One region of the Paraburkholderia sp. RL17-383-BIF-A genome, then DNA from elsewhere that is predicted to be linked to it. Evidence: riboswitches for the same ligand, from Rfam matches in the RefSeq annotation. Region 1 holds a riboswitch; each other region holds the start of a gene.
What was found. Region 1 has a riboswitch for cobalamin ahead of cobA (uroporphyrinogen-III C-methyltransferase). Riboswitches for the same ligand answer to the same signal wherever they lie in the genome.
Positions count from the first base shown of each region.

Region 2: another riboswitch for cobalamin. It lies ahead of P0D71_RS10835 (TonB-dependent receptor domain-containing protein); the one in region 1 lies ahead of cobA (uroporphyrinogen-III C-methyltransferase).
Region 3: another riboswitch for cobalamin. It lies ahead of P0D71_RS29940 (CbtB domain-containing protein); the one in region 1 lies ahead of cobA (uroporphyrinogen-III C-methyltransferase).

Region 1 is NZ_JARESR010000008.1:2,950-13,240, forward strand. Features, by position in the region: gene P0D71_RS11620 (magnesium chelatase ATPase subunit I) at 1-285, opposite strand, end outside; gene cobN (cobaltochelatase subunit CobN) at 282-4,085, opposite strand; gene cobW (cobalamin biosynthesis protein CobW) at 4,092-5,183, opposite strand; cobalamin riboswitch at 5,403-5,683, opposite strand; cobalamin riboswitch at 5,751-6,001, shown strand; gene cobA (uroporphyrinogen-III C-methyltransferase) at 6,242-7,015, shown strand; gene P0D71_RS11640 (cobalamin biosynthesis protein) at 7,012-7,419, shown strand; gene cobO (cob(I)yrinic acid a,c-diamide adenosyltransferase) at 7,467-8,069, shown strand; gene P0D71_RS11650 (cobyrinic acid a,c-diamide synthase CobB) at 8,073-9,425, shown strand; gene bluB (5,6-dimethylbenzimidazole synthase) at 9,409-10,068, shown strand; gene P0D71_RS11660 (DUF4136 domain-containing protein) at 10,079-10,291, opposite strand, start outside.
Region 2 is NZ_JARESR010000007.1:110,962-121,252, reverse strand. Features, by position in the region: gene lgt (prolipoprotein diacylglyceryl transferase) at 1-335, shown strand, start outside; gene P0D71_RS10860 (SIMPL domain-containing protein) at 448-1,179, opposite strand; gene P0D71_RS10855 (EVE domain-containing protein) at 1,367-1,825, opposite strand; RNA gene ssrS (6S RNA) at 1,969-2,150, opposite strand; gene P0D71_RS10845 (cell division protein ZapA) at 2,286-2,600, opposite strand; gene P0D71_RS10840 (ATPase) at 2,597-2,953, opposite strand; cobalamin riboswitch at 3,161-3,417, shown strand; gene P0D71_RS10835 (TonB-dependent receptor domain-containing protein) at 3,509-5,380, shown strand; gene P0D71_RS10830 (FecCD family ABC transporter permease) at 5,420-6,484, shown strand; gene P0D71_RS10825 (ABC transporter ATP-binding protein) at 6,484-7,320, shown strand; gene cobT (nicotinate-nucleotide--dimethylbenzimidazole phosphoribosyltransferase) at 7,357-8,418, shown strand; gene P0D71_RS10815 (adenosylcobinamide-GDP ribazoletransferase) at 8,452-9,228, shown strand; gene cobC (alpha-ribazole phosphatase) at 9,213-9,803, shown strand; gene P0D71_RS10805 (cobalamin-binding protein) at 9,832-10,291, opposite strand, start outside.
Region 3 is NZ_JARESR010000035.1:72,277-82,567, reverse strand. Features, by position in the region: gene P0D71_RS29945 (CbtA family protein) at 1,311-2,042, opposite strand; gene P0D71_RS29940 (CbtB domain-containing protein) at 2,054-2,284, opposite strand; adenosylcobalamin (AdoCbl) riboswitch at 2,287-2,439, opposite strand; gene P0D71_RS29935 (histidine phosphatase family protein) at 2,528-3,121, shown strand; gene P0D71_RS29930 (hypothetical protein) at 3,145-3,585, opposite strand; gene P0D71_RS29925 (alpha/beta hydrolase) at 3,690-4,703, opposite strand; gene P0D71_RS29920 (MFS transporter) at 4,723-6,081, opposite strand; gene P0D71_RS29915 (alpha/beta hydrolase) at 6,078-7,154, opposite strand; gene P0D71_RS29910 (LysR family transcriptional regulator) at 7,341-8,243, shown strand; gene P0D71_RS29905 (ATPase domain-containing protein) at 8,329-9,846, shown strand; gene P0D71_RS29900 (ATP-binding protein) at 9,851-10,291, shown strand, end outside.

The sequences.
Region 1 (10,291 bases):
ACCCGGCGAGAAGCGCACCGAGCCGTCGCGCAGCACCGTTTCGATATCGAGCGTACCGATCAAGCGGTCTTCGCTCGCGCCAAGCGGCAAATTCACCAGTTGCCCCTCCGGCAACAACTCGGCGAGCGCCCGGGCCGCCGTCGACTTGGCGGTGCCGCGCGGCCCCGTCACCAGCACGCCGCCCAGCGCCGGATCGATAGCGGCCAGCAAGAGCGCCTGCTGCAAGGGCGCCTGGCCGATCAGCGCGGCAAAAGGAAAAACAGGCCGCCGGGCTGCTGAGTTCATGTTTGCATTCCTTCAATCTGTTGCTCGCTCGCGAGCAGATGCTGTTCCACTTGCGCGCGATAGTCGCCGGGCGTCTGCCACAAACCGCGCTGCATCGCTTCGAGCAGGCGCTCGCAAATCGAATGCAACGCGTGCGGGTTGTGCCGCTGCAAGAACGCGCGGGTGTCAGCGTCGTTCAGATAGGCATCGGTCACGAGCGCGTACTGATGATCCGCGATCACGCGCGCGGTCGCATCGTAGCCGTACAGATAATCGACGGTCGCGGCGATTTCCGCCGCGCCCTTGTAGCCGTGACGCTTCACGCCATCGAGCCATTTTGGATTGACCACCCGCGAGCGGATCACGCGGGCAATCTCCTCATGCAGCGTGCGCACGCGCGGCGCGGCCGGATTGCTATGGTCGGCGTGATACACGCTCGGCTGATCGCCGGCCAGATGCCGTACCGCGGCGACCATGCCACCCTGGAACTGGTAGTAGTCGTTCGAATCGAGCAGATCGTGCTCGCGGTTGTCCTGGTTCTGCAGCACCACGTCCAGCGCCGCGAGGCGCGTGCCGAACGCGTGACGCGCTTCTTCGCCCGCGCTCTTTTGCGTGTACGCGTAACCGCCCCACGACTGATAGGCGTTCGCGAGATCGGCGTCGGTCTGCCATTGCCGCGAGTCGATCATGTCCTGCAGTCCCGCGCCATACGCGCCGGGCCGTGCGCTGAACACGCGCCAGCCGGCGCGCTTGCGCGCCTCGGCGGCGTCCATGCCGCGCGCAATGAGCGCATCGCGCTCACGCAGCACGCGCGCGCGAATCGGATTCAGGTCTTCGGGTTCGTCGAGTTCCGCGACCGCCTGCACGGCGGCGTCGAACAGATGCATCACGTTGGCAAAGGCATCGCGGAAGAAACCGGACACACGCAACGTGACGTCGATGCGCGGCCGGTCGAACACCTCGATCGGCATGATTTCGAAATCGGTCACGCGGTGGCTGCCGGGCGCCCACTTCGGCCGCACGCCCAGCAACGCGAGCGCCTGGGCGATATCGTCGCCGCCGGTGCGCATGGTCGCGGTGCCCCACACGGAGAGGCCAATGGCGCGCGGATAGTCGCCCTTCTCCTGTAAATGCCGTTCGATCAGTTGCTGAGCGGACTTCAATCCCAACGACCAGGCCGCTTGCGTGGGAAGCGCGCGCGTGTCGACAGAATAAAAGTTCCGGCCGGTGGGCAGCACATCGGGCCGTCCGCGCGATGGCGAACCGCTCGGTCCCGGCGGCACGAAGCGCCCTTCGAGACCGCGCTTCAGATGAAGCATTTCCTGCGGGCCGCAGGCGTCGAGCCGCGGCAGCACATCGGCACGCAGTCGCCCGATTACGCGCGCCGCTTGCGGCAATCCGGCAGCGAGCGGAGCCGAAGAGATGGCCTCCTGATCGCCGCACACGCCGCGCAACAACTCGGCCGCCAACAACTCCAGCCGTTCACGCGTGTCGCCGCAGTGCCGCCACGGCGTATCGCTGACATTGCGCAGCACGTCGGGGCGCGGCCCGTCCCACACCGCCGACCAGTCCACCGACAACGGATCGAACAAATGGTCCATCTGCAGATCGCGCGCCAACGCATCGATCAGGCCGGCCTTCGCGCCTTGCCCGTCGCCGACAGGAAAACGCCCAAGCGCCAGCAATGTGTCGCGCCGTTGCACACCGTCCGGCGATTGCCCGAACGTATGCAAGCCGTCGCGAATCTGCGCTTCCTTCAACTCGCACAGCCATGCATCGACGCGCGTGAGGAGCGCGTCCTCATCGTCCTGCCCGGTCGGCGCCGCGAGGCTCAACTCCTCATGCAGCTTATGTTCGACGATGGTCGCCAGAATCGTGCGCCGCAACAGCTTCGAGCGGCGCGGGTCGACCATCAGCGCTTCATAGTATTCGTCCACCTGCCGCTCGAGGTCCTGCAACGGCCCATAGGTTTCGGCGCGCGTGAGCGGCGGCATCAGGTGATCGATGATCACGGCCTGCGCGCGGCGTTTCGCCTGGCTACCCTCGCCCGGATCGTTGACGATGAACGGATACAGATGCGGCATCGGCCCGAGAATCAGATCAGGCCAGCAGGCAGCGCTCAACGCGACGCTCTTGCCAGGCAGCCATTCCAGATTGCCGTGCTTGCCGACATGCACGATCGCGTCGATGCCGAACTGGTGGCGCAGCCAGAAATAGAACGCCAGATAGGCATGCGGCGGCACGAGGTCGGCGTCGTGATAGCTGGCGTAATCGCCCTGTTCGCGCGAACGCGCGGGCTGAATGCCGACGAACACCTGCCCGCAACGCCAGCCCGCGATCATGAAACGGCCGCGCCGCAGCGTCGGATCCTGCTCCGGTGCGCCCCAACGCGCGTTCAACGCCTGCCGCGCCTCGAGGGGCAACGCATTGAAGTGCGCGAGGTAATCAGCGAGCGCGAGGCTTTGCAGTGCGGGACGCAGATCGCGCACCACCGGATCGTTGGTCACGCCCTCGGTGAGCTTCTTCAGCAGCGCGTCGCCGTCGGCGGGCAAGTCGGCGAGACGGTAGCCTTCGTCGCGCAGCATCGACAGAATGCGGACCACCGAGGCCGGCGTATCCAGTCCCACGCCGTTGCCGATGCGCCCTTCGCTCATCGGATAGTTGGCGAGAATCAGCGCGACTGTTTTGTCCGCGTTATCGAGTGAACGCAGACGGCACCAGCGTCGGGCCAGTTCCGCGAGAAACGCCACGCGCTCGGCGTCCGGCTGATACCGCACCACGTCGACCTGAGTGTGCGGACAACGGTAAGCCAGCCCCTTGAAGCTGATGGCGCGCGTAATGATGCGGCCGTCCACTTCCGGCAGCGCGATATGCATGGCGATATCGCGCGAATTGAGGCCGTGATTGTCCTTCTGCCAGTCTTCACGATTGCCGCCGCTCAGAATCACCTGGAACACCGGCGCGTCGCCGGCGAGCGCGAGCGGCTCCGGGTCGTCGATCGCGGAAGCGGCGAAGGCGGTCGTATTCAGCACCAGCGCGGCATTGTGCTCTGCGCACAGCGATTGCACGACTTCGCGGCTGAATGCGTCTTTGAGCGAGGTAATCGCGATCGGCAACGGATTCAGGCCTTGCGATTCGAGCGCGTCGATCAGCGCGTCGAACACAGCCGTATTGGCCGCCTGCAGATGCGCCTTGTAGAACAGGATCGCCGCGACCGGCGCGTCCGGTTGCCAGCGCGCCTGCCAGTCGGTGATAGTCGGCGTTTCACGCCCGGGATGATAGAGCGTCGCGGCAGGCAACACGCGCGGCGGCGCAGGCTCGCGTCCCCAGCCGAAGGTGCGGTGCGCGATACAGCGCAGGAACGCCTCGGCATTCTGCGCACCGCCCTCGCGCAGATAACGCCACAGTTGATGGCACAGCTCGGCGCTTGCAGTACTGCGCGCGAGCAGGTTCGGATCTTCCTGCAAATCGCCGGAGAACATCGCGAGCGTCTGCTGCTTGCGCTCGGCGAGCGCCACCACCTGCTCGATACCGTAAGGCCAATACGCTTCGCCGCCGAGGTGATCGACCACCACCACACGCGCGTGCTGCAAGACGTCTTCGACGTAGAAATCGACCGAGGCCGGTTGCCGCAAATACGTGACGTTCGCGAGCCGCACGCTCGGGAAACCTTCACCCAGGCGCGCAATCACGCTCGCGAGCAGCGACAGCGTTGTATCGGCGGAGCTGAGCACGACGATGTCGGCGGGCTGCTGATCGATACGGATCACGCCTTGTGTATCGTCGACGAAACCGCCCGGCGTGGTGCGCAGCAGATGCATGAGCGCTTACGCCTGTTCCGTTTCGACGCTCGACGGCACGCCGAGCGCCACGTCGAACGCACGCTGCAACGCGGCCTGATCGAGATCCTCGCCAATCAGCACGAAGCGGCTCGGGCCGCTTTCGCCAGCCTGCCAGCGTCGATCGAAATAGCTGTCGAAGCGGCGGCCCACGCCCTGAATCACGAGGCGCATCGCCGCGCCCGGCAGCGCCGCGAACCCTTTGACGCGGTAGATCGTATTCGTTTCGACGAGCCCTTGCAGCGCGGCGATCACTGCTTCGCGCGAGAGCGCATTCGCCTGCACGACCACCGAATCGAATTCGTCGTGATGGTGGTCGGCGTCTTCGGCGGAACCGTGGTGATCGTGGCGCAGGTGGATCGTCTCTTCCGAGGCGGCTTCGAGCCCCAGTAACGTATGCAGATCGAGCCGGCCCATCTGCGCGCGCACGATCTTCACTTGCGGCGGAATCTCTTCGCGAATCACCAGCTCGACCGCGTTTTGCTGCGCGTCGTCGAGCAAATCGGTCTTGTTCAGAATCACCAGATCGGCGGCGGACAACTGATCTTCGAACAGTTCGTGCAACGGCGATTCGTGGTCGAGATTCGGATCGGCCTTGCGCTGTGCATCCACGGCGACCGGGTTGTCGGCGAACTGACCGCTTGCCGCAGCCGGGCCGTCCACCACGGTGACCACGGCATCCACGGTAAAGCTGCTCTTGATCTGCGGCCAGTTGAAGGCCTGCACCAGCGGCTTGGGCAACGCGAGCCCCGACGTCTCGATCAGCACGTGATCGATCTGATCGCGGCGCTCGACGAGTTTTTCCATCACCGGAAAGAACTCTTCCTGCACGGTGCAGCACAGGCACCCGTTGGCGAGTTCATACAATTGGCCTTCGGTTTCGACGCCGTTTTCATCGCAACCGATTCCGCAACCCTTGAGAATTTCCCCGTCGATACCGAGTTCGCCGAACTCGTTGACGATCACCGCGATGCGCTTGCCGCCCGCATGCTGAAGAATGTGCCGCAGCAGCGTGGTCTTGCCGCTGCCGAGAAAGCCCGTGACGATGGTGACGGGGATCTTGCGCATTTGAGTTTGCATCGTGAGGTCCATCCGTAGGAGTTGCACGTGCACGCCGGCGTGTTTTTGTGTGTCTGTCTGCGCGTCTGCGTGCATCGGCCGGGTAGCCAGGTAAGCGGCGCGTAAGCCCAGCGAGCCAGGACGACAACACAACACGGGGACGAACGACGGGTTGCCGCGACAACAGAAAAACAGGAAGCGGGAATGAGATCATGAACGCACCGCCGCATCCCCGCGGCGTTCGCCCTTCGTATTCTGGCCGGTATCCGGGCTGGCGAAAGCGCCGCTTCCCCTTCCCGGGCGAGTGATTTCTCGCCCAGTGGTGATATGCCGACGCGGCCTTGCGCGTGGACATCGAAGCCGGCTCCGTGGCGCTAAAGAACTTACCGCAGCACCACATTTCGCTTACCGTTGCGGGGGCAGCACAGGTTGACCCGATCCATGGCAGGCGGGCACCCTGTTTCCCGTTTAACTGCATGCGCACGAGCGCGCACACGAGCACCAAAGTGCGTGCGAGTGTAGGCCCGCGGCCCGGTGCCGTCAAGGAAACGCAAGCCGCAAGCGCTTATCGGGCGGGACGCCATGTGCTATCGTATGCGCGCGTTTGGTGCCCGCACATGCATTCGCGTGTGCAGTTAAACGGGAAACAGGCCGCGCTTTACGCGCTCAACCTGTGCTGTCCCCGCAACGGTAAGCGACCTGCGGCGCGGTGTCTTTCAGCTCGCGCCGCGCATGCGTTTTTTCGATGCCACTGTCCATGACATTCCAACGAATGCGGACGGGAAGGCAAAGCGCATGAGGCCGCCAGCCCGGATACCGGCCAGACGCGGAGGCGGCGAACCTCAGGGCAACATCACGCCGCCGGCCGCCGGAATCCGCGAGGGACGGATGTGAAGGCGCTGAAGCACGACGTGGCGCATCCGTTCGTCGATCCGTTCCCAAAGGGACCGTGGCGAGCCGCGCGTTTCGCCGTGCCTGAATCCGTAGCACTGCATGCCCCCAAAGTCCGTCATCCGGCGCGCCTGCGCGCTTCGCCCCTTTCCGCCCGTCACGACGTGGCGCTCGCCATGCACGTCGCGATGACCCGCGCCTGGCTGATCGGCGCCGGCCCCGGCGACGTCGAACTCATGACCCTCAAGGCGACCCGCGCATTGGCCCAAGCCGATGTGGTGCTGGTCGACGACCTGGTGAATCCCGACGTGCTGCAGTTCGCGCGCGCCGACGCGCAGGTCGTCTACGTCGGCAAACGCGGCGGCCATCCGTCCACGCCGCAGGCCGGCATCGTCGCGCAGTTGCTCGAACACGTGCGGGCCGGGCGCAGCGTCGCGCGCCTGAAAGGCGGCGATCCGTTCGTGTTCGGCCGGGGCGGCGAAGAACAGCAGGCGCTGCATGCGGCGGGCGTCGAGGTGGAGGTCATCAACGGCATTACGGCGGGCATCGCCGCGCCCGCGGCCATCGGCATTCCCGTCACGCACCGCGATCACGCTCAAGGCGTGGTATTCGTCACCGGGCACGGCGCGGGTAGCGGCGAACCCGACTGGGCCGCGCTCGTCGCTACGCGCATGACCCTCGTGATCTATATGGGCATGCGCCGGCTGCACGATATCGTCGACGCGTTGCTCGCGGCCGGCATGAGCGCCGACACGCCATGCGCGGCGATCGAATCGGCCACCCGTCCGGAGCAGCGCCATGCGCTCGCGCGGCTCGGCGAGTTCGCCGACACCGTCGCGCGTGCCGGACTCGGCTCGCCGGCGATCGTGGTGATCGGCGGTGTGGCGTCGCTCGCGCTGGCGCGCGCAGCGGCGCGGGCCGATGACGAAGCGCCTTGCGCAGACGGCGCGGCTACACAATGAAGACGCTGAGCGTGGGCATTGGTTGCCGTGCGCACAGCTCGGCCGAACAGATCGACGCGGCGGTGCGCGCCGCGCTCGGCGCGCATGCGTTCGATGAAATCGGCACCGTAGCGTCCATCGATACCAAAGCCCACGAAGCCGGCCTGCTCGAATTTTGCGCGCGTCATGCGCTGCGGCTGACATTCTTCAGCCGTGAACGGATCGCTGCGATGCCCGTGGCGGAGCCTTCGGCGGCAGCGCGTGAGCACCTCGGCGTGGATGGCGTGTGCGAGCCGTGCGCGCTGCTTGCAGCGACGGACGGACTCGGTGAATCCACCACGTCCGGAGCGCCTCGAGCACGGCTCCTCGTGCGCAAGACCGTCCATGCCGGCGTCACCGTGGCGATCGCCTCGACCACGGCCTAAGCCCAACGCGAACACCCAAACAACGACACTCAGGAACAGAACCTGCCATGAAGACCGATCCCGAATCGCATCAACGCATGACCGAGCGCCGACGCGAAGGCCACGAGAAGAAACAGGCCAACGCCACCGTCGAAAAAGGCCTGCTGATCGTCAACACCGGCACCGGCAAGGGCAAAACCACCGCCGCATTCGGCATGGCCGTACGGGTGTTGGGCCACGGCATGCGCCTTGGCGTCGTGCAGTTCATCAAGGGCGCGCTGCACACGTCGGAGCGCGACTTTCTCGGCGCGATCGCCAACTGCGATTTCGTCACGATGGGCGACGGCTACACCTGGAACACGCAGAACCGCGACGCCGATATCGCGACCGCGCGCAAAGGCTGGGACGAAGCGCGCCGCATGATCGAAAGCGGCGAGTATCAGATGGTGATCCTCGACGAGCTGAACACGGTGCTCAAGTACGAATACCTGCCGCTCGACGAAGTGCTCGCGGTGCTGAACGCGCGCGCGCCGATGCTGCACGTGGTGGTGACCGGCCGCCACGCGCCGGACGCGTTGATCGAAGCCGCCGACCTCGTCACCGAAATGCGCATCGTCAAGCATCCGTATCGCGAGCAGGGTGTGAAAGCGCAGCGCGGCGTGGAGTTCTGAGCGATGTCCGCGTCCCCCGAGGGCACCTCGGCCGGCGAGTCTTCAAAAGAGACGTCCTCCGGTGCATGCCCCGCCCTCTTCATCAGCGCGCCCGCGTCGGGTCAAGGCAAGACCACGATCACCGCGGGTCTGGCGCGCTACCATCGGCGGCTGGGGCGACGCGTGCGCGTCTTCAAGACCGGACCGGATTTTCTCGATCCGATGATTCTGGCGCGCGCAAGCGGCGCGCCCGTCCTCTCGCTCGATCTGTGGATGGTGGGCGAAGCCGCCTGCCGCAGCCTGCTCGCGCAAGCGGCCGCCGAAGCCGACCTGATCCTGATAGAAGGCGTGATGGGTTTGTTCGACGGCACGCCGAGCAGCGCCGATCTCGCCACCACGTTCCGCGTGCCCGTGCTCGCGGTGATTTCGGCGAAGGCAATGGCGCAGACCTTCGGCGCGGTGGCCTTCGGCCTCGCGCAATTCCGGCCGCAAGTGCCGTTTTACGGCGTGCTCGCCAATCGCGTCGGCTCCGCGCGACACGCGCAGATGCTCGAAGAAGCGTTGCCGCCAGGTCTGCGCTGGTGCGGGCACATTGCCGCCAGCGATGAAATCGCCTTACCCGACCGTCATCTCGGCTTGCACCAGGCGGACGAAATCGACGATCTCAATGCGCGCCTGGATCACGCCGCCGATACGCTCGGCCGCACCGCGCTGTGCGAACTGCCGCCGCCGGTCGAGTTCGGCGCGCCCGTGCCGGACGTGCTGCCGCGTCTGCTGGAGGGCAAGACGATCGCCATCGCGCGCGACGCCGCATTCTCGTTCATCTATCCGGCCAACGTCGCGCTGCTGGAAGCGCTCGGCGCGCGGATCGATTACTTCTCGCCGCTCGCCGACCAGCCACTGCCCGAACACGCGGACGCGCTGTACCTGCCCGGCGGCTACCCGGAGCTGCACGCGGCAACGCTGGCGGCCAGCACGCGCAGCGCCGCGAGCATTCGCGCGCACGCGGCCGCGGGCAAGCCGCTCGTTGCCGAATGCGGCGGCATGCTCTATCTGCTCGACCGCCTCACCGACACGCAAGGCGTCAGCACGCCGATGCTCGGCCTGCTGCGAGGCCACGCGACGATGCAAACGCGCTTCACCGCGCTCGGCATGCAACGGATCGACAGCCTGCACGGGCCGATGACCGGCCACACGTTTCACTACTCGAAGCTCGACACCTCGCTCACGCCTCTGCGTTCGGCGATCCGGCCGCAAGGCGACGCGCCCGGTGAGGCCGTCTACCGCGCAGGTTCGATCGTGGCGAGCTACATGCACGCTTATTGGCCCTCCAACCCGGCCTTCGCGGCCGCCCTGTTCCATGGCGAAGCCTTTTGACGATTTCGAGCGCGACGCTGTCTACCGCGCCATTTACGAACGCCGCGACATGCGCCATTTCGTGCGCGATCCGGTCGACGCCGCCGTGCTGCAGCGCCTGCTCGACGCGGCGCATCACGCGCCGAGCGTCGGCTTCATGCAGCCGTGGCGGATCGCGCGAATCACCGATCCGGCGCTGCGCACGGCCTTGCATGACACGGTGGAAACCGAACGCCTCGCCACCGCCGACGCGCTCGGCCAACGCCGCGAAGCGTTCATGAAGCTGAAAGTGGAAGGCATGCTGGACTGCGGCGAACTATTGGTGATGGCGCTGATGGACGGGCGCGAGCGCCATATCTTCGGCCGCCGCACCTTGCCGGAAATGGACCTCGCGTCGGTGGCGTGTGCGATCCAGAACATGTGGCTCGCGGCCCGCGCGGAAGGTCTGGGAATGGGCTGGGTGTCGCTGTTCGATGTCGACGCGGTTCGCCAGCTACTGCACATGCCGGAGGGCGCGCGGCCCGTGGCGATTCTGTGCCTGGGTCACGTCGACCAGTTCTACGACGAGCCGATGCTGGAAACCGAACGCTGGGCGAGCCGCCTGCCGCTCGCCGACTGTGTCTTCGAAAACCGTTGGCCGCAAGACCGCGACGCGCCGGAGTGATCGTGGCGCACTACGGTTGCAGCGGCTTCACCGACATCACCGTCGGCACGCCGCTCGTCTCGTCAGCACGCAGTTTCACGCGCCAGTCGTGCGGCGCGTCGAAGGGAAACCTGGCCAGCGCGCTTTTGACGAGCGCCGGCATGGCATGCAGCGGATCCGCGTCGCGATCGCTGCTCGACGCGCTGACTTTATAGACCTCCCGCCCGCTCGCGCGCTCGAAAAA
Region 2 (10,291 bases), on a different contig from region 1:
AAGTGTTCGCGCAATATCACATGCTGCCGCGTCATCCGTCGGAGCTGTATGAGATCGCGCTGGAAGGCGTCGCGCTGTTCTTCGTGCTGTTCTTCTTCTCCCGTAAACCGAAGCCGATGGGCGCGATTTCCGCCGTGTTTCTGATCGGCTACGGCCTCGCGCGCTTCACGGTCGAATTCGCGCGTGAGCCGGACGACTTCCTCGGTCTGCTGGCCATGGGGCTTTCCATGGGCCAATGGTTGTCGCTGCCGATGATCCTCGTCGGTATCGGCGTGCTGGTGTGGTCTTATCGACGCGCGCGCCGTGAGCCGGCGCAAGCGGTCAGCGCGAGCTGATCTGGTTGGCTACGGTTTATCGTAGCGAGCGACTAAATGAAAAAAGCCACGGCGTGCCGTGGCTTTTTCTTTGGCTGTCGCGAAGCAGCCCTTCTAGCATGAGTGAGCGGCGTTACTTCATCTGCACCGAACCCGACACGTTCACCGTCACGGTCGACGTGCCGCCTTCAATCGGCACCGGCGCCGAAGCCTTTGCGTCGGCGCCCATGGCGCGCGCGCTCATCATCATCACGGGACGCGGCATCACGCCGTTGTGGCCGACGTTGACCTCGCGAATCGAATAGCCGCTATAGCCGAACGCCTGCGCGGACGATGCGGCCTGCTCGCGGAACGACTTGATCGCCTCGCCGGTGAGCTTCTGCTCGGCCGCGCGTTGTGCTTCAGGCGAGAGCGAGAATTGCACGTTGCCGACCTGCATGATCGACGCCATTTGACCCGCGAGCTTCGACGCCGCGGCGAAATCGTGCGATTCGAGCACGATCTCCGTGCGGCCGCGCCACGCGGAAATGCGCCCGTCACGATCCGTTGTCGGATAGATCGAGAACGAGCCCGTGCGGGCCGTCACGCCGCTCACGCCCTTGGCCTTTTGCAGCGCCGAATCGGCGCGCTGATTCAGCGTTGACGTGAGCGCCGACGGATCGCTCGCTTCCTGCTCGTAGAACAGCGTGATATCGACAACGTCTTGCGGTACTTCGGCGCTGGCCTGCGCGTTCAGCGACAGCACACCTGCCGGCTGATACTGCATCATGCCTTGCGCGCGGGCCATGGCCGGCGTCAGGGCGAGCGCGGCAGGCGCGGCGCATACGAGAGCGAAAGCGAGTGCACGTGCGGTGTTTTTCGTCATTATTGGACTCCTTGCTTGAACAGGGGTTGTGCACGATCGGAGCAAGCGCCGCGCAGTGGCACGGCGTTTGCGAGTCCGTTAGGCGGTTGTAACCTGAGCTTGGTTCCCCGGTTTGACGTTGCTTTAACGTTTGCGCCTGCGTGAATACGTGGCGCGCATCAACTATCACGCGAGTTGTCACGCAACCTCAGGCGAGCCGCCTGGTGATGAAGCGCCATTCGGCTTCGGTCACCGGCGTGATCGACAGGCGGTTGCCTTTGGCGAGCACGCGCATGTCCTTGAGTTCGTCATGCTCGCGCAGCGCGGCGAGCGGAATCAGCGGGATCTTCTTCTTGAACACCACGTCGACGAGCACCCAGCGCGGCGATTCCTGCGAAGACTTCGCGTCGTAGTACGGACTCTTCTTGTCGAACTGCGTGGGGTCCGGATACGCGGTGGACGATACCTCCGCAATGCCCGCAATACCGGGCTCGGGACAGCTCGAGTGATAGAACAGTACGCCGTCGCCGACCTGCATCTGGTCGCGCATGAAATTGCGCGCCTGATAGTTGCGCACGCCGGTCCACGGCAACGTGCGATGCGGTGCGTTGGCGAGATGATCGATGCTTGCCTCGTCCGGTTCGGACTTCATTAGCCAGTAGCGCATGAATCGAATTGAACGTAGTTGAACGTTAAGGGTTTGAAGATGCGGAAGAAATCGGCGTACAAGAAACATCGCGCAAAGACAGCGCGCAAAACTGGCACCCAAAGAAAAACGGCACCGAACCGAAGTCCGATGCCGTTCTAAATAAGGTCCCCGCCTTAGCCGCTAGGCCGGCATCCTGAACCGGGGGTTCAGAATTGGTCGCAGTTAGCAACACTTCGGGTACATCAGACAGAGTGACGCGCACACCCGTGCTACAAATTTCCGCAACCGTGCACATGGCATTGGTTCAAGGAATATATGACCTTGGCGAACCAGGCAGGGAAGCTAAACCGATAAAGCTAAATCACGAAAACGACCGATTGAACTCAAACGTTTGCAGAATCTTGGACGCCTTGTCCTCACACATTCCGTTTGAATCCGCCGCCGATCTCAGGACCGGCCGCACGATAACACACGTTACTTACTGCATGCTGTACTGCTGAATCACAGTACCTAGTTGTTCGTTCATTTGATGCATTGTACGCCGGATTTCCTCAGCGGGAAATGCTTCTCCGTGTCTCACGCTCGATTGCAGCCTAAGCAGTTCCGATGCCAGCGACAGCGCAGCCATGACAGCAATGCGATCCGTGCCGCGCACGTTGCTGTTGTTACGGATCTTCGACATTTCGGCGTCGACGCGTGCGACCGCTTCAAGCAGCGCGCCTTCCGTTTCCGGCGAGCAGGCGAGGCGATAGGGCACGCCGAGAATCGATACTTCGATCTGCTTGGTGGTCATGCATTTTCTCCGTGGCGGGTCTCGTCGCTCTCTGCTTCGACTTCGTGCGGGGCGGGCTCGAGCAGATCGAGCTGGCTGTCGGGCTCGCTGTTTGCGCGGGCACGCGGCAGCTTTTCGAGGATCGCATTCAGGCGCACCTGGGCGTCGTCGATCTTTGCCGACAGCGCGTCGCGTTCCGCCTGCAGCGCATTGCGTTCCTCGCGCAGCATTGCAAGTTCCGTGCGCGTGGCTTCGACGTCGGCGCGCGATTGGGCGAGCTGCTCTTCGAGCGCGAGTCGCGCTTCATTGTGGCGTTGGCTGATCGCGATCAGCTTGCCGATATTCTGTGAAAGTGTTTCGAGTTCGGTGAGCATGTGCTGCGTCCTCTAAAGACATCGCATTTTAGCGCGGAATGTCGCAGGTTCCGACAATTGTCTCGTTTCGAGACGTAACAACATTGCTTTGTGCAGGCTTTTATCGACCATATGATGAAAAAGTACTCGTGCGTCGGACAATAGCCTGCACTTAACAGAACGGTAGTCTGCGGTCCCACTCATTCTTGACGGACCCCGAGGCCGCTCCTAAACTGGCCGCACTCTGGTGCCCGCGTGCGCTTTTCAACGGCGCGCGCAGTTAAACGGGAAGCAGGGGGCGCGGTTCGCCAGAACGCGCCAACCTGCGCTGCCCCCGCAACGGTAAGCGACCGCATTCGTCATGCAAGTCGATCCTGATCGCGTGTTGGAAGTTCAACTCGCGAGTGTGCCACTGCGCGTCACGCGTGGGAAGGCGGGATCGATATGTCGTCAGCCCGGATACCGGCCAGAGGGAGAGGCACGTCACGCGCGAAAATGTTAAATACGCGGGCGCCTCGTTACGCATCGGCCTGCGGGGAAGCAGGCCGCGCACGCTACCCACAGGACTTTTACCCCATGCTGTCCCCCATCGCTCGTGCGGCGGTGCTTGCCTTCGCGGGCCTGCCGATCGTTGCGCACGCGCAAGCTGCACCTTCATCTTCTGCGTCGGCGGCGGATGCGTCGCCTGCGGTGTTGTCATCGATCGTGGTGACCGCCGAGCGCGGGCCGCAGTCACTCGCCGATGCGATCCCGCAGACCGCGCTGTTCGACCAGCAGGATCTCGCCGACACCACCGCGACCGATTTGCCCGGCCTGCTGCAACTCGCGCCAGGCGCGCAAATCTCGCGTACAGGTGGCCCCGGTTCGACGACGAGCCTCTTCCTGCGCGGCGCGTCCTCGACGCAATCGCTGCTGCTGATCGACGGCGTGCGCGTCGATTCGGTGAGCCTGGGTTCCGCGCAACTCGCGCAGATTCCGCTCGACCAGGTCGATCACGTCGAGGTGGTGAACGGCAACGTGTCGGCGTTGTACGGTTCCGGTGCGATCGGCGGCGTGGTGCAGGTGTTCACGAAAGACGGCGGCGACCATCCGCCGCGTTTCAATTTTTCGCTCGGCTACGGCAGCTATCACACGCAGACGCAGCAGGCGGGCGTGAACGGCGCATTGGATAAAGACGGCAAGACGACCTTCAGCATTTCGCTCGCGCGCTCGAAGGACGACGGCTTTTCATCGCTCAATCCGCGTGAGGCGCCCGGCGCCAATCCGAATGCGAACGGCTATCTGAACGAGAGCATCTCGGCCTCGTTGCGCCACAAGTTCAGCGACAAATGGGATGCCGGCGCGAGCTACTTCCAGTCGAACGGCAACAACAGCTACGACAACGCGTACGGACTGCCGACCGATCTGAACAACCTGTATAGCAAAGTGCGCCAGGTCTCGGTGTTCGCGAACGGCAAGCTGACCGACTGGTGGACGACTCACTTCATCGTCTCCGAAGGCGACGACCGCAGCGTGTCGAACACCAACGGCGTCTATAACGGCCGCTTCGATACCGACAATCGCCAGTACACGTGGCAGAACGATTTCGCGCTGGCCGCGCAGCAGAAGCTGCAGGTCGGCTACGAGCATCTCGACCAGAGCCTCGACTCGGATACGTTCGCGGCGCCCAACCGGCATGTGGATTCGGGCTTTGTCGGCTATACGGGGCGCTTTGGGCGCAACCAGATTCAGGCCAACGTGCGGCGCGACCAGTATTCCGATTTCGGCGGAGCGAACAGTTACTATCTTGGCTACGGCTTCGACATCACCAGCCATTGGAAGGTGAGTGCAAGCTACTCGGATTCGTTTCGCGCGCCGAGTTTCGACGATCTGTACTATCCGCTCAGCGGCAATCCGTCGATTCAGCCGGAGCGCAGTCATTCGATCGAAGCCGCGCTGCAGTACGCATCGAATGCGCTCGGTGTGATGCGTGTCACCGCATTCCAGACGCGCTATTCGAATCTGATTAACTACGAGCAGGTAACGCCCGGCATCTATCTGGCCGAGAATGTCGGCCATGCGAAGGTGCAGGGACTCGAAGGATCGTGGAGCGGGCATGTCGGCAAGACGGACGTGCGCGCCTCGGTAACACTGCAAAACCCGGTCGACCTCGACAACGATGTCGACCTCGTGCGGCGCGCGCGGCGCTTCGGCTCGCTGACGGTGAACCGGAGTATCGCCGGGTGGCGCGTCGGCGGCGAATGGATCGTGAGCGGTCCGCGTGACGACAGCAGCGGCAAGCTGGGCGGCTATGGCGTGGTGAATCTGTCGGCGCGCTACAACATCACGAAAGCATGGTACGTTGCCGCGCAAATCCAGAATCTGTTCAACAAGGACTATGAAACGGCCTACTCGTATAACTCGCCGCGGCGCGGTGCGTATCTCACGGTTGGTTGGCAGCAGCAGTAGTGGGCACGCCTTGTTGAGACTGCGCGGATGAGCCGCTCTATGAGCCGATCCACTAGCCGCCACTCGGATTCGATGCCCGCAACGCTGCGCGTGATGAGCGCGAAGCGCGCGGCCGCGATCTGGCTTGCGCTTGCCGTGATCGCGCTGGCGGTGCTGATGGCGTCGCTCGCGTTGGGGAGCGTCTCGCTCGCGCCGATGCGCGTGCTGGCGGCGCTGATGCCCTCGCATGCGCCGTCTGGCGGCGCCTCCGATCTGACTGCGGAGATCGTCCGCACGCTGCGCTTGCCGCGCGCGGTGGCCGGCTTTGCCTGCGGCGCGTTGCTCGCATTGGCCGGCGCGCTGCTGCAGGTGCTGTTGCGCAATCCGCTCGCCGAGCCGTATGTGTTGGGTGTGTCGGGCGGCGCCGCGACTTTCGCGCTCGTCGCGATGATCGCCGGTTGCGCATGGTGGATCGTCGACGCGAGCGCCTTCGCCGGCGCCTTCGTGTCGATCCTGCTGGTGCTCGGCCTCGCGCGCCGTGAGTTGTGGCGCGGCGAGCCGCAGGACACGTCGCCGCGTCTGCTGCTCACCGGCGCGGTGATCGCCGCGGGTTGGGGCGCGCTCATCACCTTGCTGCTCAATCTCGCGCCCGACAACCGCTTGCGCGGCATGCTGTTCTGGCTCACGGGCGACCTCAACGGCGGCACGATGCCGTGGACGGCGCTCGCCGCGCTCGTCATCGTGCTGGTTGCGATCGTGCCCGCCGCGCCGCGTCTGAACGTGCTGCTGCGTGGCGACGCCGCCGCGCAGGCGTTAGGTGTCGCGGTCATGCCCTTGCGTTTGCGCGTATATCTGGTGGCGTCGCTGGCGGCGGCCGCGGCGGTGACGACGGCGGGCACCATCGGCTTTGTCGGACTGGTCGTGCCGCACATGCTGCGGCTCGCGTTCGGCAACGATCAGCGCATGCTGCTGCCGGCCGCGGCGCTCGGCGGCGGCGTCGCGGTGATGGGCGCGGACCTGATCGCGCGCACGGTGATTGCGCCGGCGCAATTGCCGGTTGGCGTGATCACCTCGATCATCGGCGTGCCGGTGTTTCTGTGGATGCTGTTGCATAGGCGCCGATAATGCAAACCTTCAACGCATCTCAAGCCACACTCAGCGCGCAACATCTGACCTTGCGTGCCGGCGCGCGCACTTTGCTCGACGCCTTCACGCACACGTTCTACGAAGGCGAGATCTGGTGCGTGGCCGGACCGAACGGCGCGGGCAAGACGACCTTGCTCTCCACCCTTGCGGGTCTGTTGCAACCGTCGGCGGGCCATGTCGAACTCGACGGCGTACGCGTGGCCGACTGGCCGCCGCTCGCGCTCGCGCAGCGCCGCGCGCTGATGCCGCAAAGCGCGCCGGACGCATTCAGCGCGAGCGTGTTCGATATCGTGATGCTGAACCGCTTTCCGCATCTCAGCGGCTGGGGCTGGGAGCGCGCGGCCGATCGCGCAGCGGCGCATGCGGCGCTGGACCTGCTGGGCCTCGCCGCCTTTGCCACGCGTGATGTGCTCTCGCTCTCCGGCGGAGAGCGTCAACGCGTGGCGCTCGCGGCGGTGCTGTGCCAGGACGCGCCGTTGCTGCTGCTCGACGAACCGTTGTCGCATCTCGATCTGCATCATCAGATCGACTGCCTCGAGGCGCTCGCCGCGTGGACGCGCGAGCCTCGGCGTACCGTGATGTTCTCCTGCCACGACCTGAACCTCGCGCGCCGCTTCGCAACGCATGCGCTGCTGCTCGACGGCGCCGGCGGCGTTTATGCCGGACCGGTCCGCGACGTATTGACGCCCACGCTCGCGAGCCGGGCGTTCGGTTACCCGTTGATCCTGATTCGCGACGGCGAACACGAGGCGCTGATTCCTGCGCCGCGCGCCCGTCACGAATCGCCTGCCGGTCATGACACAGCCGCAGGCTGATTGCTTCATCCCAACATACTCTTTGCAGACACGCTTATGACTTCATCGCCACGCTTGCCCGGACTGCCCGAAGTCGAACCGCTCGATCAAACGCTGCGTGCCGAGCTGCAGCACATCATCGATACCAAGACCAAGCCGCCCGGCAGTCTCGGCCGGCTCGAAACGCTCGCGCGTCAGATGGGCCTGATTCAGCGCACCACGCATCCCACCGTGACACGTCCGGCGATGATCGTTTTCGCCGGCGACCACGGCGTGGCCGACGAGGGCGTGAGCCCGTATCCGCAAGCGGTGACCGCGCAAATGGTCGCCAACTTCCTCGCGGGCGGCGCGGCGATCAATGCATTGAGCCGCGTATCTGGCATCGAGCTCGAAGTGGTCAATGCGGGCATCGCGACGCCGCTGCCTTCGGTGGAGGGACTCGTCGACATTCCGATTGCGGCGGGCACGCGCAACTTCGCGCGTGAACGGGCCATGACCCGCGACCAGGCACTCACCGCCATGCAAGCGGGCGCGGCGCGCGTGCGGCATCACGCGGCGCTCGGCACCAATGTGATCGGCTTTGGCGAGATGGGCATTGCGAATACGTCGGCGGCTGCGTGTCTGATGAGCCGCTTGTGCGGCGTGCCGATCGACGAATGCGTCGGCCGTGGGACGGGTCTCGACAACGCGGGGCTCGCGAGGAAGCGCAACGTGCTGGCCTCGGCGCTTGCGTATCATCCGGTGTCCAGCGATCCGCTCGACGTGCTCGCCACCTTCGGCGGCTTCGAGATCGCGATGATGGCGGGCGCCTATCTCGCGGCGGCCGAGGCACGCATGACGATTCTCGTCGACGGCTTCATCGCGGGCTCGGCCTTGCTGATCGCCGACGCACTCACGCCGAGCGTGCGCGAGTACTGCGTGTTCGCGCATGCGTCGAACGAAGCGGGGCATCGTCGCATGCTCGATCATTTCGGCGCGCTGCCGTTGCTCTCGCTCGATATGCGGCTCGGTGAAGGCACCGGTGCGGCGCTTGCGGTGCCGCTGCTGCGCGCGGCAGTGGCGTTCGTCAACGAGATGGCGAGCTTCGAATCGGCCGGCGTCGCGAATCGCGATGCGTGATCGTTCGGATAGACACGCTCGCGCGGCACAGTCATGAACCCGCTCACGGAGTTGCGCTATTTCTTCACGGCGCTCGGCTATTTCACGCGCGTGCCGGTGCCGCGCTGGGTCGGCTATGAACCGCATTATCTGAATGCGGCGGCGCGTTATTTTCCGCTCGTCGGCGTATTGATCGGCGGATTGAGCGCGCTGGTCTATCTCGCCGCGCTGCACGTATTGCCGGCTGGCGTGGCGGTGCTGCTCTCGATGGCCGCGTCGCTCATCGTGACCGGCGCGTTCCATGAGGACGGCCTCGCGGATTGTGTCGATGCGTTCGGTGGCGCCTATACGCGCGAAGATGCATTGCGAATCATGCATGATTCGCGCATCGGTGCTTTCGGCGCCATCGCGCTCGTGATTGCGTTGGCATTGAAGTGGCAAACGCTCGCCGCCATGCCGCCGATGCGTGCCGCAAGTCTGATGATTGCCGCGCATGCGGCGAGCCGAACGTGTGCGATCAGCTATCTGGCCACGCTCGACTACGTGCGAGCCGAAGGCAAAGCCAAACCGGTGGCGCAACGCCTGAACGGCGGTGCGTTGGTGTGCGCCGCGCTATTCGGCTTGCCGTGGCTGCTGTGGCCGAACGGACTCGCTGCGCCGGACTGGCGCTTCGCGGGCTCGGCGCTGGTGGTTCTGGTCGTACTTCGCGTGGCAATGGGCCGTTATTTCGTCAGACGCATCGGCGGTTATACCGGCGACTGCCTCGGTTTCGCGCAGCAAATTTTTGAGTTGAGCATTTATCTGGTGGGGCTGATATGGATATCGTCCTGATTCGTCATCCCGCGGTCGCGCTCGATGCGGGCGTGTGTTACGGCCACAGCGACGTGGCGCTCGCCGAAGCTGCCGAGGTGTCGTCGACAGCGCTCGCCTTGAAGCTCGCCACTTTGCAGGTGCCCGCGCCACGCGTGCTGTTGTCGAGTCCTTTGAAGCGCTGCTCGGCGCTGGCTGCCGAGATGGCGAACGACTTCGGCTGTGTGATCAGTCACGACGATCGTCTGATGGAAATGAACTTCGGCGATTGGGAGGCGCAACGCTGGGACGCCATCGATCGCGAGCTACTCGACGACTGGGCGGCCAACTTCGAACATGCGCGTGCGCACGGCGGCGAGAGCGTGGCGCAGTTCGTCGCGCGGGTGCGGGCATGGCTCGACGCCTTTGCGCTCACGCGCGAGTTGTCGCCCGCCTATGTGGTTACGCACGCCGGCGTGATGCGGGCCATCGCGTCAATCGTGCTGGACGTGCCGCTGGAGCGCTGTCTGCGATGGTCGCTCGATATGAGCGGCATTGTCTGGTTGCGCAGAAACGATGAGACGCAGCACTGGTCGCTGGTGCGGTGGAATGCGTAAGTGGTGCAGGGCGCTGATCGCCCTGGCATCATGGCGTGGCGGACTTTCTGCGTGAGCGCGCCGCGTCGAGGTCTTCGCACATTTGCTTCGCGCCTTGCGCGATGCGTGGCGCCGGGCGGTTGATCAGATCGCCGTCGATCGCAAAGAGGTTGTTGTTCGTCACCGCGGTCAGGCTCGGCCACGCTCGCCATGCGCCGAGTTGCGGCAAGGTGGTATCCGGTTTCGTCGCGCCCGGTGCTGCGGTGACGATGGCTTCCGGATTCGCCGCGAGCACCGCTTCGGTCGAGACGGTCGGCACCAGCGGTTCGAGTCTCGCGAATACATTGCGGCCGCCGCACAGCGCGATCACGTCGCTGACCATATGCTCGCCGTTGAGCGTCATCAACGGTTGATCCCACACCTGATAGAACACGCTGACGGGCGGCCGGCTCGCATACCGGCTGCGCAGCGCCGCGATGTCCTGGCGGTAGGCGGCCGCCGCGGCATTC
Region 3 (10,291 bases), on a different contig from region 1:
GGACACGAAGCCGGCCGTAGGCTCGATTGCCCGGAATATTCGAGGCCGGTCCGCATACCCTGATTGTGTCCCGGATGAAATCATCCCTAAACTCAACGCCAAACCGGCATCCCTTCCTGCCGCCGATTCGCTCGTATGTGACATCGAAAGTTCGTGAAGACTGCGCGGTGAAGCGTGGCAGGGCCAATATGCATTGCCATACGGCGGCACACACAAGCAGTCCCATGGCTACCGAAGTTACTGTGATGTGAGCAGCGATGTTTCTCAGCGGCTCGCGAAGTCTCTTGAATGTGTAGGCCCAAAGCAGACCAAGCACCACCGAGAAATCGCCTAGATACACGTCCCGGATTACCCACACGCCAACGTGGCAGTTGACGGACAGCACTACTCCGGTGAACCACACGAGAATAGGCAGGATAAATAGGCGCAAAGGCGTTCGAGTGGAACCGTTCTCTGATTTGCTTTCCTCACTGAATGTCATTTGCTCGCTTAGCTATGCGTCAAAGCCGTATTCTTTCACCTTGCGTCGTAGGGCTATCTCACATTTGAAATGCGGGGCGGTTTATCGATGAGAGGGGCAGTGCCTTGCATCGGTACTTCGGTCAGCAGTAGCGGTGGGTAATCAGTTTGACCTCCAGTCAGCGAATACCCGCACACCTTCCAGCAAGACGCGTGGGGTTAGCGCGAGCCAGTAGCTAAAGTCCGGTACCCCGCATTCGATGGGCTCCGCCTGTCGGTTCCTCGGCGATCGCGTTCGACCGCATTCCCGCGCCCATGCGGGCGGGCTCGAATCGGCTAAGCGCAAGTGGTCTGAACCTGGCAAGTACTGTCGCGGACGTGCTGAATACCATTGGAGCGGTAATTGCGAGTGTCGCCGATGCGTTGGCCCGGTTCAGGCGCAGGTGGCGGCGCCCTGGGCAAATACGACGGCCCTCCGTTGGACTCAACCAGCCCATTAGTTCTTGACCTGACCGGCTCAGGAATAAACCTGCCCCCTGAACACCAGCGCGACTTATTTCGACCTGAACAACAACGGCTTTGCCCGACAAACCGGCTGGATTGGCGCGGGCATAGGATTGCTCTGCTTTGCCCCCGACGACCGGGCCGCGAAGCTGGGACGTCTCAATGCTGGAACTTTATCCACAGATTCTGTGCTCAAGCCTGTGGATAACCACCCCACAACAGCCCCAACTCCTTGACGCACAAACCTTCTCGCCCCCCGCGCGCAAACAGCGACGAGCCAGGCAGAGAACGCCGGGCACAACCACCGAGGCGGTTGCGCCCATCGCCTCCACCAACCATCAAGCCGACTACACCGCCGGCCGACCGCCCAACCGCATAAACGCACCGCGCTCAACGAGCGCGCCGAACAGCAGTCCAATCGTCGTCCACATGATCGCCTGCATACCCAACGCCGCCACACGGAACTTCCACAGCAGCGCCGCCGGAAAACCCTCCGGCACTTCATTGAAAGACGGCATCGACAGTTGCACCGCTGCGATAATCACGACAAACACCAACCCCGCCACAATCGAGCCATTCCACGAGCCGAGTTTCGCGGCCACACGGCGCCGCACCTTGAGCGAAAACACCATCGCGGCCAGCGAGATCGCAATCATCAGGAAGAACAGGCCCGTGCGCGTCCCGATCGTCTCCGGGTCGCCGACCGCAGGCGGGTTCGCCGGATACTTCAGGTTGGGAACGACCGCCAGCGCAATGAACGCACCGAGCGCCAGCCACGCGGACAACGCGCGTGCGCTCAATGCCCCCGCGCGCCCATACGCGTAAGCGAACACCAACGAGAACAACCCGCCAAACGCCGCGCCGTACACCGCCACCCCGGTCAACAGGCCGAGTCCTTGTTGCGTCTCGCGGCTCACCATCGCGGGTTCGGGCGCCTCGTCTTTCGCGGCATCGGCCCTTTCTTCGAATGAGATCGCCTGATTGACTTGCGGCTCGCCCGCGACCCGGGCGAAGCCGAACGTGAGCAGTCCCGCGGCGATGCCTGCCAGCATCCCGCGCACCAACAATTTACCGACCATGTCCGACTCCGTTAGTGACAGGGAAAGCCGAGCAGATGGCGACCGTCGTGCACGAACTCATGCACGTACATGCCGGGCACCAGCGATGTGGCGCCCTGTTCCGCACCCACGAAGTAAAGCGCGAGCAACAGCAGCAGCCCCCCGAACACGACCCACGGCAGCAACTCGCGCAGCGGAATCGGCGTGGGTTCAAAAACGGGCTGAGAAGCGGCCTGCGAAGCGGGATCGAAAACAGCTGTCATGATGGACATCTCCTGGGGTTACGCGCCCCGATAGTCGTTGCAGAGGAATGATGCGAAGCTCAGGTCTGGCTTTCGGCATGTGCTGCCGATTACAGTGGCGCGACCGCGCCGGGTTTTCACCGGCTTCCGTGCTTCGCAGTCCGGCTATTCTACGCGCTAAACTCCGGCACCCGGCAACGCAAAGCGGACGCACCCTTCTTGCCTACGCTCCTTTTCGGCGCAGCCTCACAGGAAATGAACAGAGTGGACATACGGCTATTACTGATCAGCCACGCATCGACCGCAGCCCAACGTGCAGGCCGTTTCCCCGCCGATGACCCGCTCGACGCCCGCGCTATCGCAGAAGCCCGCGCCCACGCCACGAACACACGTCTGGCGATCGCGGAAAGCGCGTCAGCCTATGTGAGCCCGGCCGTCTGCGCACGAGATACGGCGGCGGCCCTCGGCCTCGCCGCGTCGGTCGATGTCGCGCTGGCGGACATGAACTATGGCCATTGGCGAGGGCGGCGGCTTGCCGATCTCGAAGCCGAAGCGCCGCAAGACCTCGCCGCATGGATACGCGATCCCGACGCCGCGCCGCACGGCGGCGAGTCGTTCAGTCAGCTCGTGAAGCGGGTAGGAGAATGGCTCGTTGCGCTAGGCGGCACGCCCGACCTTGCATCGGCCGATATGTGCAACGTGGTCGCCGTCACGCACGCGCCGCTTCTCAGAGCAGCGATCGTGTATGCGCTGGGGGCATCGCCCGTGGTGTTTTCGCGCATTGAAATCGCACCGCTTTCGATGATCGAGTTGCGGCGCTCATCACGCGGCTGGTCGTGGTGGCCGGCGACGCATTAGCCGCTTTCACGCCGCAGCCCGATTCACTTACCCGACACCACCAGGCGCAACTTGTTCGAACCCGTCGGCGTTACGGTAATGTCGGTCCGCTTGCCCTTCGCGCCGAGATAAAAGTGCTGCCGTCCCGGCGAATTCTGGTCGTGTGTCGCGTCGGGCAAACACGACGCGACGTCCGCCGCGACCGCTTGCAGCGCGTCCGCATTTGAACCGGCGTCGTGATGCGGCGTCCACGTGCATTGATAGCTGCCGTGGCTCGCCGAACATTGCGCGTCGTCGCCGTAGGGTTGCGCGACGCCTTTGCCATCGTCCGGCGTCAACGACACGAGGCCGCCAGGCGCCGCCGCTACGATGCGTTTCAGTGATGCACAGGGGCTAGGCGCGTCGTCGGCATTGGCGCTGCACGGCAGCAACGCGCCGAATGATGCAGCGGCAAGCGCGGAGGCAAGCAATCGGGTTCTGTTCATGTCGGCGCGGTCCTCGAAGTGGCTTACAAGTAGCATGAAGCGAAGTAGCACGCTTCGTGCCCATGCGCGCCGAGCGCCTCACACACGCTCTCGCGCCACGCGCATCACAGACCCGCACCAAACAAAGCAGCCAGTCCTTGAGGCGATGAGAAAATCCCTTTGGCATCGTGCCCGACACCATCGATCACGAACGTCCGATGCGTCGCCAATCCTTCCGCATGCCGCGCCGCCATATAACGCGCATAAGCGAGTCCTCGCCCGAGACGGTGGCTTCCTTGCGTTTGCGCGGCGCATGAACGGTCGAGCGCCGGATGCTGCGGATCGTAATCCGCGCCGCCGAGCAGCACGGTGACGTCGCGTTGCGCGTAGCGCGCTTCGAGCGCCGCCGCGGAACCAGCGTCGCCCGACTCGCGCGCGTAAGCCGGCAAATCTTCGAGCCCGTACTTCCAGCGATTGAACGACGGGCACATCGCCCTATCGAACTCCGCGAACTCGCCAGAGGCTGTAGGTCGCAGCGCATCGAAATACACATACGACGAAGGATTCGCCACCACGTATCGCAGCACAATGCCGCGTGCGGTGAGCGGTGCCTCGCTGCGCGCGACCACCGCATAGCGCTGCACGACCTGCCCGCCGCCCGAGTGCCCGGCGACCACCACCTCGGCGAGCGACGCGAACTGCTCGCGTGATGCGAGCGTGTGCACAATGGCGTCGAGTACATCGAATGAACTGATCGGCGCGGGACCTTCGGCGTTTTCGCCGCCCATCCAGCTCGTCCAGTCCCAATGCAATGTGGACGGCGGCAACGCATGCGCTTCGACATCCGCGGTCGCGAGAAACTGCGGCACGATCAGCAGCGTATCGGCCGCGCTGCCGCCGGCAAGTGCGCACGACCGCTCGGCGAGATCAAAGTAAGTGTCGCCGTTGCGCAGGCGGCCGTGAATCAGAATCACGGCGCGTCGAACGTCGCGCGTCGGCGCCAGCCAGTCGCCATTCGCGAACACGGGCACAGTGCCGCTGCCGGCTCGCGTCGTGACGTTCAGATGCCGGCTCGCGACCACCGCCACCGGACGTTCATTCGGCGCTCGCTCGTCGTCTGTCATCAAGTACTGGGTCATGCAATACGCTCGTGGTTGATCAATGAGTGGCGGGCCTCGGCGCAGTGTCACCCGCCATACGTCCGGCACGCGTGAAGTACACCATCGCGAGCGACACAAAACCGGCAAAAATCAGGTAAAACGCGGGCGTAAGACTACTGCCTGTCACGCGCGTCAAGCCGGTAATGGTGAGCGGCGCCATGCCGCCGAACAGCGTCACCGCAATGTTGTACGACAGCGCCACGCCCGCCGACCGGCTGCGCACCGGAAACAAGGTGGCGAGCATGCCGGGATGCGCACCGGACATCGCGGCGAGAAACACCGTCGCGACCATCTGCGCGATGAAGAGATGCCCCGGCGTCGGATTCGTCACGACGAAGTGATAAAGCGGGTACACGCAAACCATCCACGCAATCACGATCGGATAGAACAGCTTGTACGCGCCATAACGATCGGCGAGCTTGCCCGATAGCGGAAACAGAAACAGATTGAGCACACCCGACACGAACGCGCCGAGCAACGCCGTAGAGAGCGGCAGATGCAATTGCCGCTCGACATACACCGACAGATACGAGTGCCACACGTAATTGGTCGCCGCGCCGATGATGATCACGCCCATCGCGCAGACCGCCGCATCGCCGTTGTCACGGAAGAACTGGCGGATCGTGACGAGCGGCGGCTTGTCCTTGTGGTCGAGCAGGCGCTCGAACTCCGGCGACTCGGCCACGCGATGGCGAATATAAAACCCAAACGGCCCGGCCAACGCACCAAACAGAAACGGCAGACGCCAGCCCCACGCCACGAGTTGCTCATGCGTGAGCTGCGTGGTCAGCAGATAACCGACCCCGGAAGACAACAGCAGCGCAAACGCCTGCGCCGACATGTTGAAGCTGCCATAGAACATCTTCTTGTGCGGCGGCGCATACTCGACCAACATCGCCGATGCGGTCGCGAACTGTCCGCCCACGGAGAGCCCTTGCAGCAGGCGAGCGAGCACGACCAGCATCGGCGCCGCGACGCCGATGCGCGCATAACCCGGCGTGAGGCCCATCAGCAACGTGCTGGCCGCCATCGAAATGATCAGCAGCGACAGCGCTTTACGGCGCCCTGCCCGGTCCGCATAAATGCCTAGCAGAATGCCGCCGATCGGCCGCACGATGAAACCGACCGCGAACGTGGCAAGCGTCAGCATGATCGAGACGAAACCACTACCGCCGGGAAAGAACACTTGCGCGATGATCTTCGCGAAGTAGCCGTAAATCAGAAAATCGAACCACTCGAGCCCGTTGCCGAGCACGGAGGCGAAGATCGCACGCCGCACCATCGCGGGACTCAATGCGTTCGAGGCACCGGCGCCGGACGCGCTTCCTTCACGCTGATTGAAGGTCGCTTCGCTCATTGTTCGCATCCCTGAGTGTCGAACATCGCCGCCAGCGCGCACACCGAGGTCAGGATGCGCGAACCGTCGTGCCCCACGCCGGGCACGATGTGAAAGCTCTGCTTCAAGCCGTCCGGGTGGCGCGACTGGATATAGCGGTAGTACGCCTGCGCACGCGCGACGCGCTGTGGCCCTTGCGCTTCGGCCGCGCAGGTCTTGTCGAGCGCGCTCTGCTGCGGATCATCGTCCGCGCCGCCGACGAGGTAGTCGATCCGCCGCGCCGCATAGGCCGCTTCGAGTTGCGCGGGTGTACGGTTGTCGAGATACGGCGGCCGGTTGTCCATGCCGTATTTCCACTGATTGAAGTCGGGGCATTGCGCGGCATCGAACGGCGCAGCCACGCCTTGCGCGTTGGGCCGTTGCGCGTCGAAATACGCATAGGTTGAAGGACTTGCCACCACGTAGCGCACATCGATACCCTCGCCAGTCAGCGCAGCGATGTTGTGCCCCGCGACAGCGTAGCGCTGCACGACTTGTCCACCACCCGAATGCCCGGCGAACACCACGTGCCGTAAATTGGGAAACAGCTTGCGATCGGCGAGCCGCGCGACGATCGCGTCCAGCACCTCGTAGGAACTGATGGGCAGCGGCGCGCGAGCCGCCTCGCCGCCCATCCAGGCGTCGCCTGTCCAGCGCAGCAAATCGGCAGGTTCGTCGTGAACGCGCGTATCGAGCGTGGCGAGGAATTGCGGCGCGATCAGCAACGTGGCGTCGGGGTCTGCATGCGCGGCATCGCGGGCGTTCTGCGCGGTGCGAAAGTACACGTCCGCATTGCGCAGTTTGCCGTGAATCACGATCACCGCTCGCGTCACCTGCGGTTGCGCGACACGCCAGTCCTTCGACAGATACAGCGGAAATTCCGCGTGCCCTTGCGGCGTGTCGAGCGTGAAGCGCGTATCCGAGATTGTCGCCACCGGCTTCATATGCGGCTCGTAAGGATGGACCGCGAGCGCGGGTTGCGCGAGCGTCATCAGCAGTGCAGCGCCTGTCAACGCGCAGCGCATACCGAAACGTCGTGAGAGATTGACCGTCATGTAGCTTGCTCCTGATTACCGTGCACTGTCTTGAACGCGGTGCATCGTCAAATCTGTCGTTGAAAAACTCGACTACGATCGTAGGGTCGGCTGTGGCAAATGTAAAATACCTGTTTTACGCACAACCCATATTTTATGAATATGGCAGTGGGCAGGCGTTCGAATGCAGCCGGGAGACGAAACACCATGGAATTGCGGCATCTGCGTTACTTCCTGGCAGTCGCTGAAGAAGGCCAGTTCACGCGTGCGGCTGAGCGCCTTGCCATGCAGCAGCCCCCGCTCTCGCAGCAGATCCGAACGCTCGAAGAAGAGATCGGCTTCGAACTCTTCGTGCGCATGCCACGAGGCGTCACCCTGACACCGGCCGGGCAGGCCTTTGCGGAAGACGCGCAACGCTTGCTGCAGAACCTGCAGCAGTCGGTGGACAAGGCGAGCCGGATTGCGCGCGGCGAACTCGGCACGATGTCGATCGGGTTGACGAGTTCCGCGGCGTTTCATCCGTTCACGACCGAGGCGATCCGCGCGTTTCGCAAGGTGTGTCCCGAAGTCGCCGTGGAGCTTGCCGAACTCAATGCGGCGGAGATCATCGAGCGCCTGGCTGCGGGGCAGATTCAGGCGGCGTTTCTGCGCAAGCCCGTCGAAGCGCGCGAGGGCGTAGCCTTCGAGTTGCTCCTCGACGAGCCGATGGTCGTGGTGTTGCCGGTCGGCCATCCCTTGCTCAAGGGCAAGAAGCGGCCGCACGTGTCGCTGAAGGCGCTGGCGCACGAAGATTTCATTCTGGTCCGCCGCCCGGGCGCGCCCGGCATGTATGCCGACATCCTCGCGGCCTGCCGGCAAGCGGGTTTCGTCCCGCGGATCGCGCGTGAAGTGCCGCGCATGCTGTCGGGCATCAACCTCGTTGCCGCGGGTCTCGGCGTGACGCTGGTGCCTGCTTCCATGCAACGTTACGACCCGGTAGGCACCGTGTATTGCACGCTCGCGAATCCGTCGAAACTGAGCGCGCCGTTGCATCTGGCCTATCCGGCGGCATTGCATAACAGCGCTGCCACGCGCTTCATTCAACTGGTGATGGCACGCGCCGGCGCGTAAGGCCGGCGTCGACGGGCACGCAAATTGCATTCTCGGCGTACCGGCTGGAAATGATCAGCCACTCATTCACGCGAAACGCCACGCCATGTCAAACAGACACGTCGCCAACACACCGGCCCGCCTGTCATCCGGAATCGAAGGAATCGACGACATCCTCGGAGGCGGTCTGACAGCGCACCGCATGTACCTGGTGGAGGGCGCGCCCGGAACAGGTAAAACTACCCTGGCCTTGCAGTTCTTACTCAAGGGTGTAGAAGAAGGTCAGGGAGGCTTGTACATCACCCTCTCCGAAACCCGCTCCGAATTGATCGCGGTGGCCGACAGTCACGGCTGGGACATCAGCCGGTTCACGGTGCTGGAACTGCTCTCCGACGAAGGCCTCGACCCCCAGTACGAGCAGACCGTATTGCACCCGGCCGAAGTGGAACTCGGCGAAACCGTGCGCAACGTGATCCAGCAGGTCGACGAACTCAAACCCGCGCGCATCGTGCTCGACAGCCTCTCCGAGTTGCGTCTGCTGTCGCAGAACCCGCTGCGTTACCGGCGACAGATTCTCGCGCTCAAGCGCTATTTCGCCACCCGCGAATGCACGGTGCTGCTACTCGACGACAATACGTCCGACCCGGGCGACGTGCAGTTGCACAGCATCGCGCACGGCGTGATCAGCCTCGACAATCTGGTACACGACTATGGCGGCAATCGCCGCCGCGCGCGCGTCGCCAAGATGCGCGGCATCAAATTTCGCGAGGGGTACCACGACTTTACGCTCGACACCGGCGGCATCCATGTCTATCCGCGCCTCGTCGCCGCCGAGCACCACACGGAGTTCAACGCCGAGGTGGTGAGCACCGGAACGCAAGGCCTCGACGCGCTGCTTGGCGGCGGACTGATCCCAGGCACCAACGCGCTGCTGATTGGCCCCTCGGGCGTCGGCAAGACCACCACGGTGGTGTCGTGCCTGATCGCGGCGCTCGAGCGCGGCGAACGTTGCGTCTATTACGTATTCGACGAAACGCTGACCACGCTGATGATCCGCTGTGCGGCGCTCGGCATGTATCTCGCCCCGCACGTCGAGAGCGGTTTGTTGACGTTGCGCCAGATCGATCCGGCTGAAATCTCGCCGGGCGAGTTCGCCAGCGACGTGCGCAAGTCGGTCGAACACAGAGGCGTCCGGTACGTTGCGATCGACAGCCTGAACGCCTATCTCCAGGCCATGCCCGGCGAGCGCTATCTGCTGCTGCAAATGCACGAACTGCTTGGCTATCTCAATCAGCAAGGCGTCATCACGATGCTCGTGCTGGGGCAGCACGGCATTATCGGCGAGGTGCAGAACGATATCGACATCAGCTATCTGAGCGACGTGGTCGTGCTGTTCCGCTATTTCGAGCACCACGGCGAAGTGCTCACCGCCGTGACTGCCGTGAAGAGCCGCGCCAACGCCCACGAACGCTCGATCCGCCAGTTCCGTCTCGGTAGCGGCGGCGTGGAAGTCGGCGAGGCGCTGCGCGACTTCGAAGGCGTGCTGTCCGGATTGCCGGCTTATCGTGGCAGTACCGCCCTGCTCGGGGCAACGAACCGCGTCATCGAAACGCCCGGGAAGTGAGTTCATGGAGCAACGCGTCCTTATCCTGGCACCGTTTGGCCGCGACGCCGATGTGATCGCCGAAGTACTGCAAAAAGACCACCGCATCTGCATGGCATGCCGCGATGCCGACGCGCTCACCGAGGCGCTCGACGCCGGCGCGGGCGCGGCGTTGATCGCCGAAGAAGCGCTCGCGGGCGACCACGCCATGCGCCTGTTCAACTGGCTCGAAAAACAGCCGGCCTGGTCCGACTTCCCGTTCACCCTGCTCGCCGCCTCACGCGTCGGGCATCGCTCAGAACGCGGGCTGCAAGTGCTGGAACGGCTCGGCAACGTGGTCGTGCTCGAACGTCCGCTGAACTCGGAAACACTGCGGCGCGCAGTGGCGTCGTCATTGCGGGCACGGGCGCGGCAATACGAGTCGCGCCGTCACCTGGCCGAACGGATCCAGGCGCAGGAGGCGTTG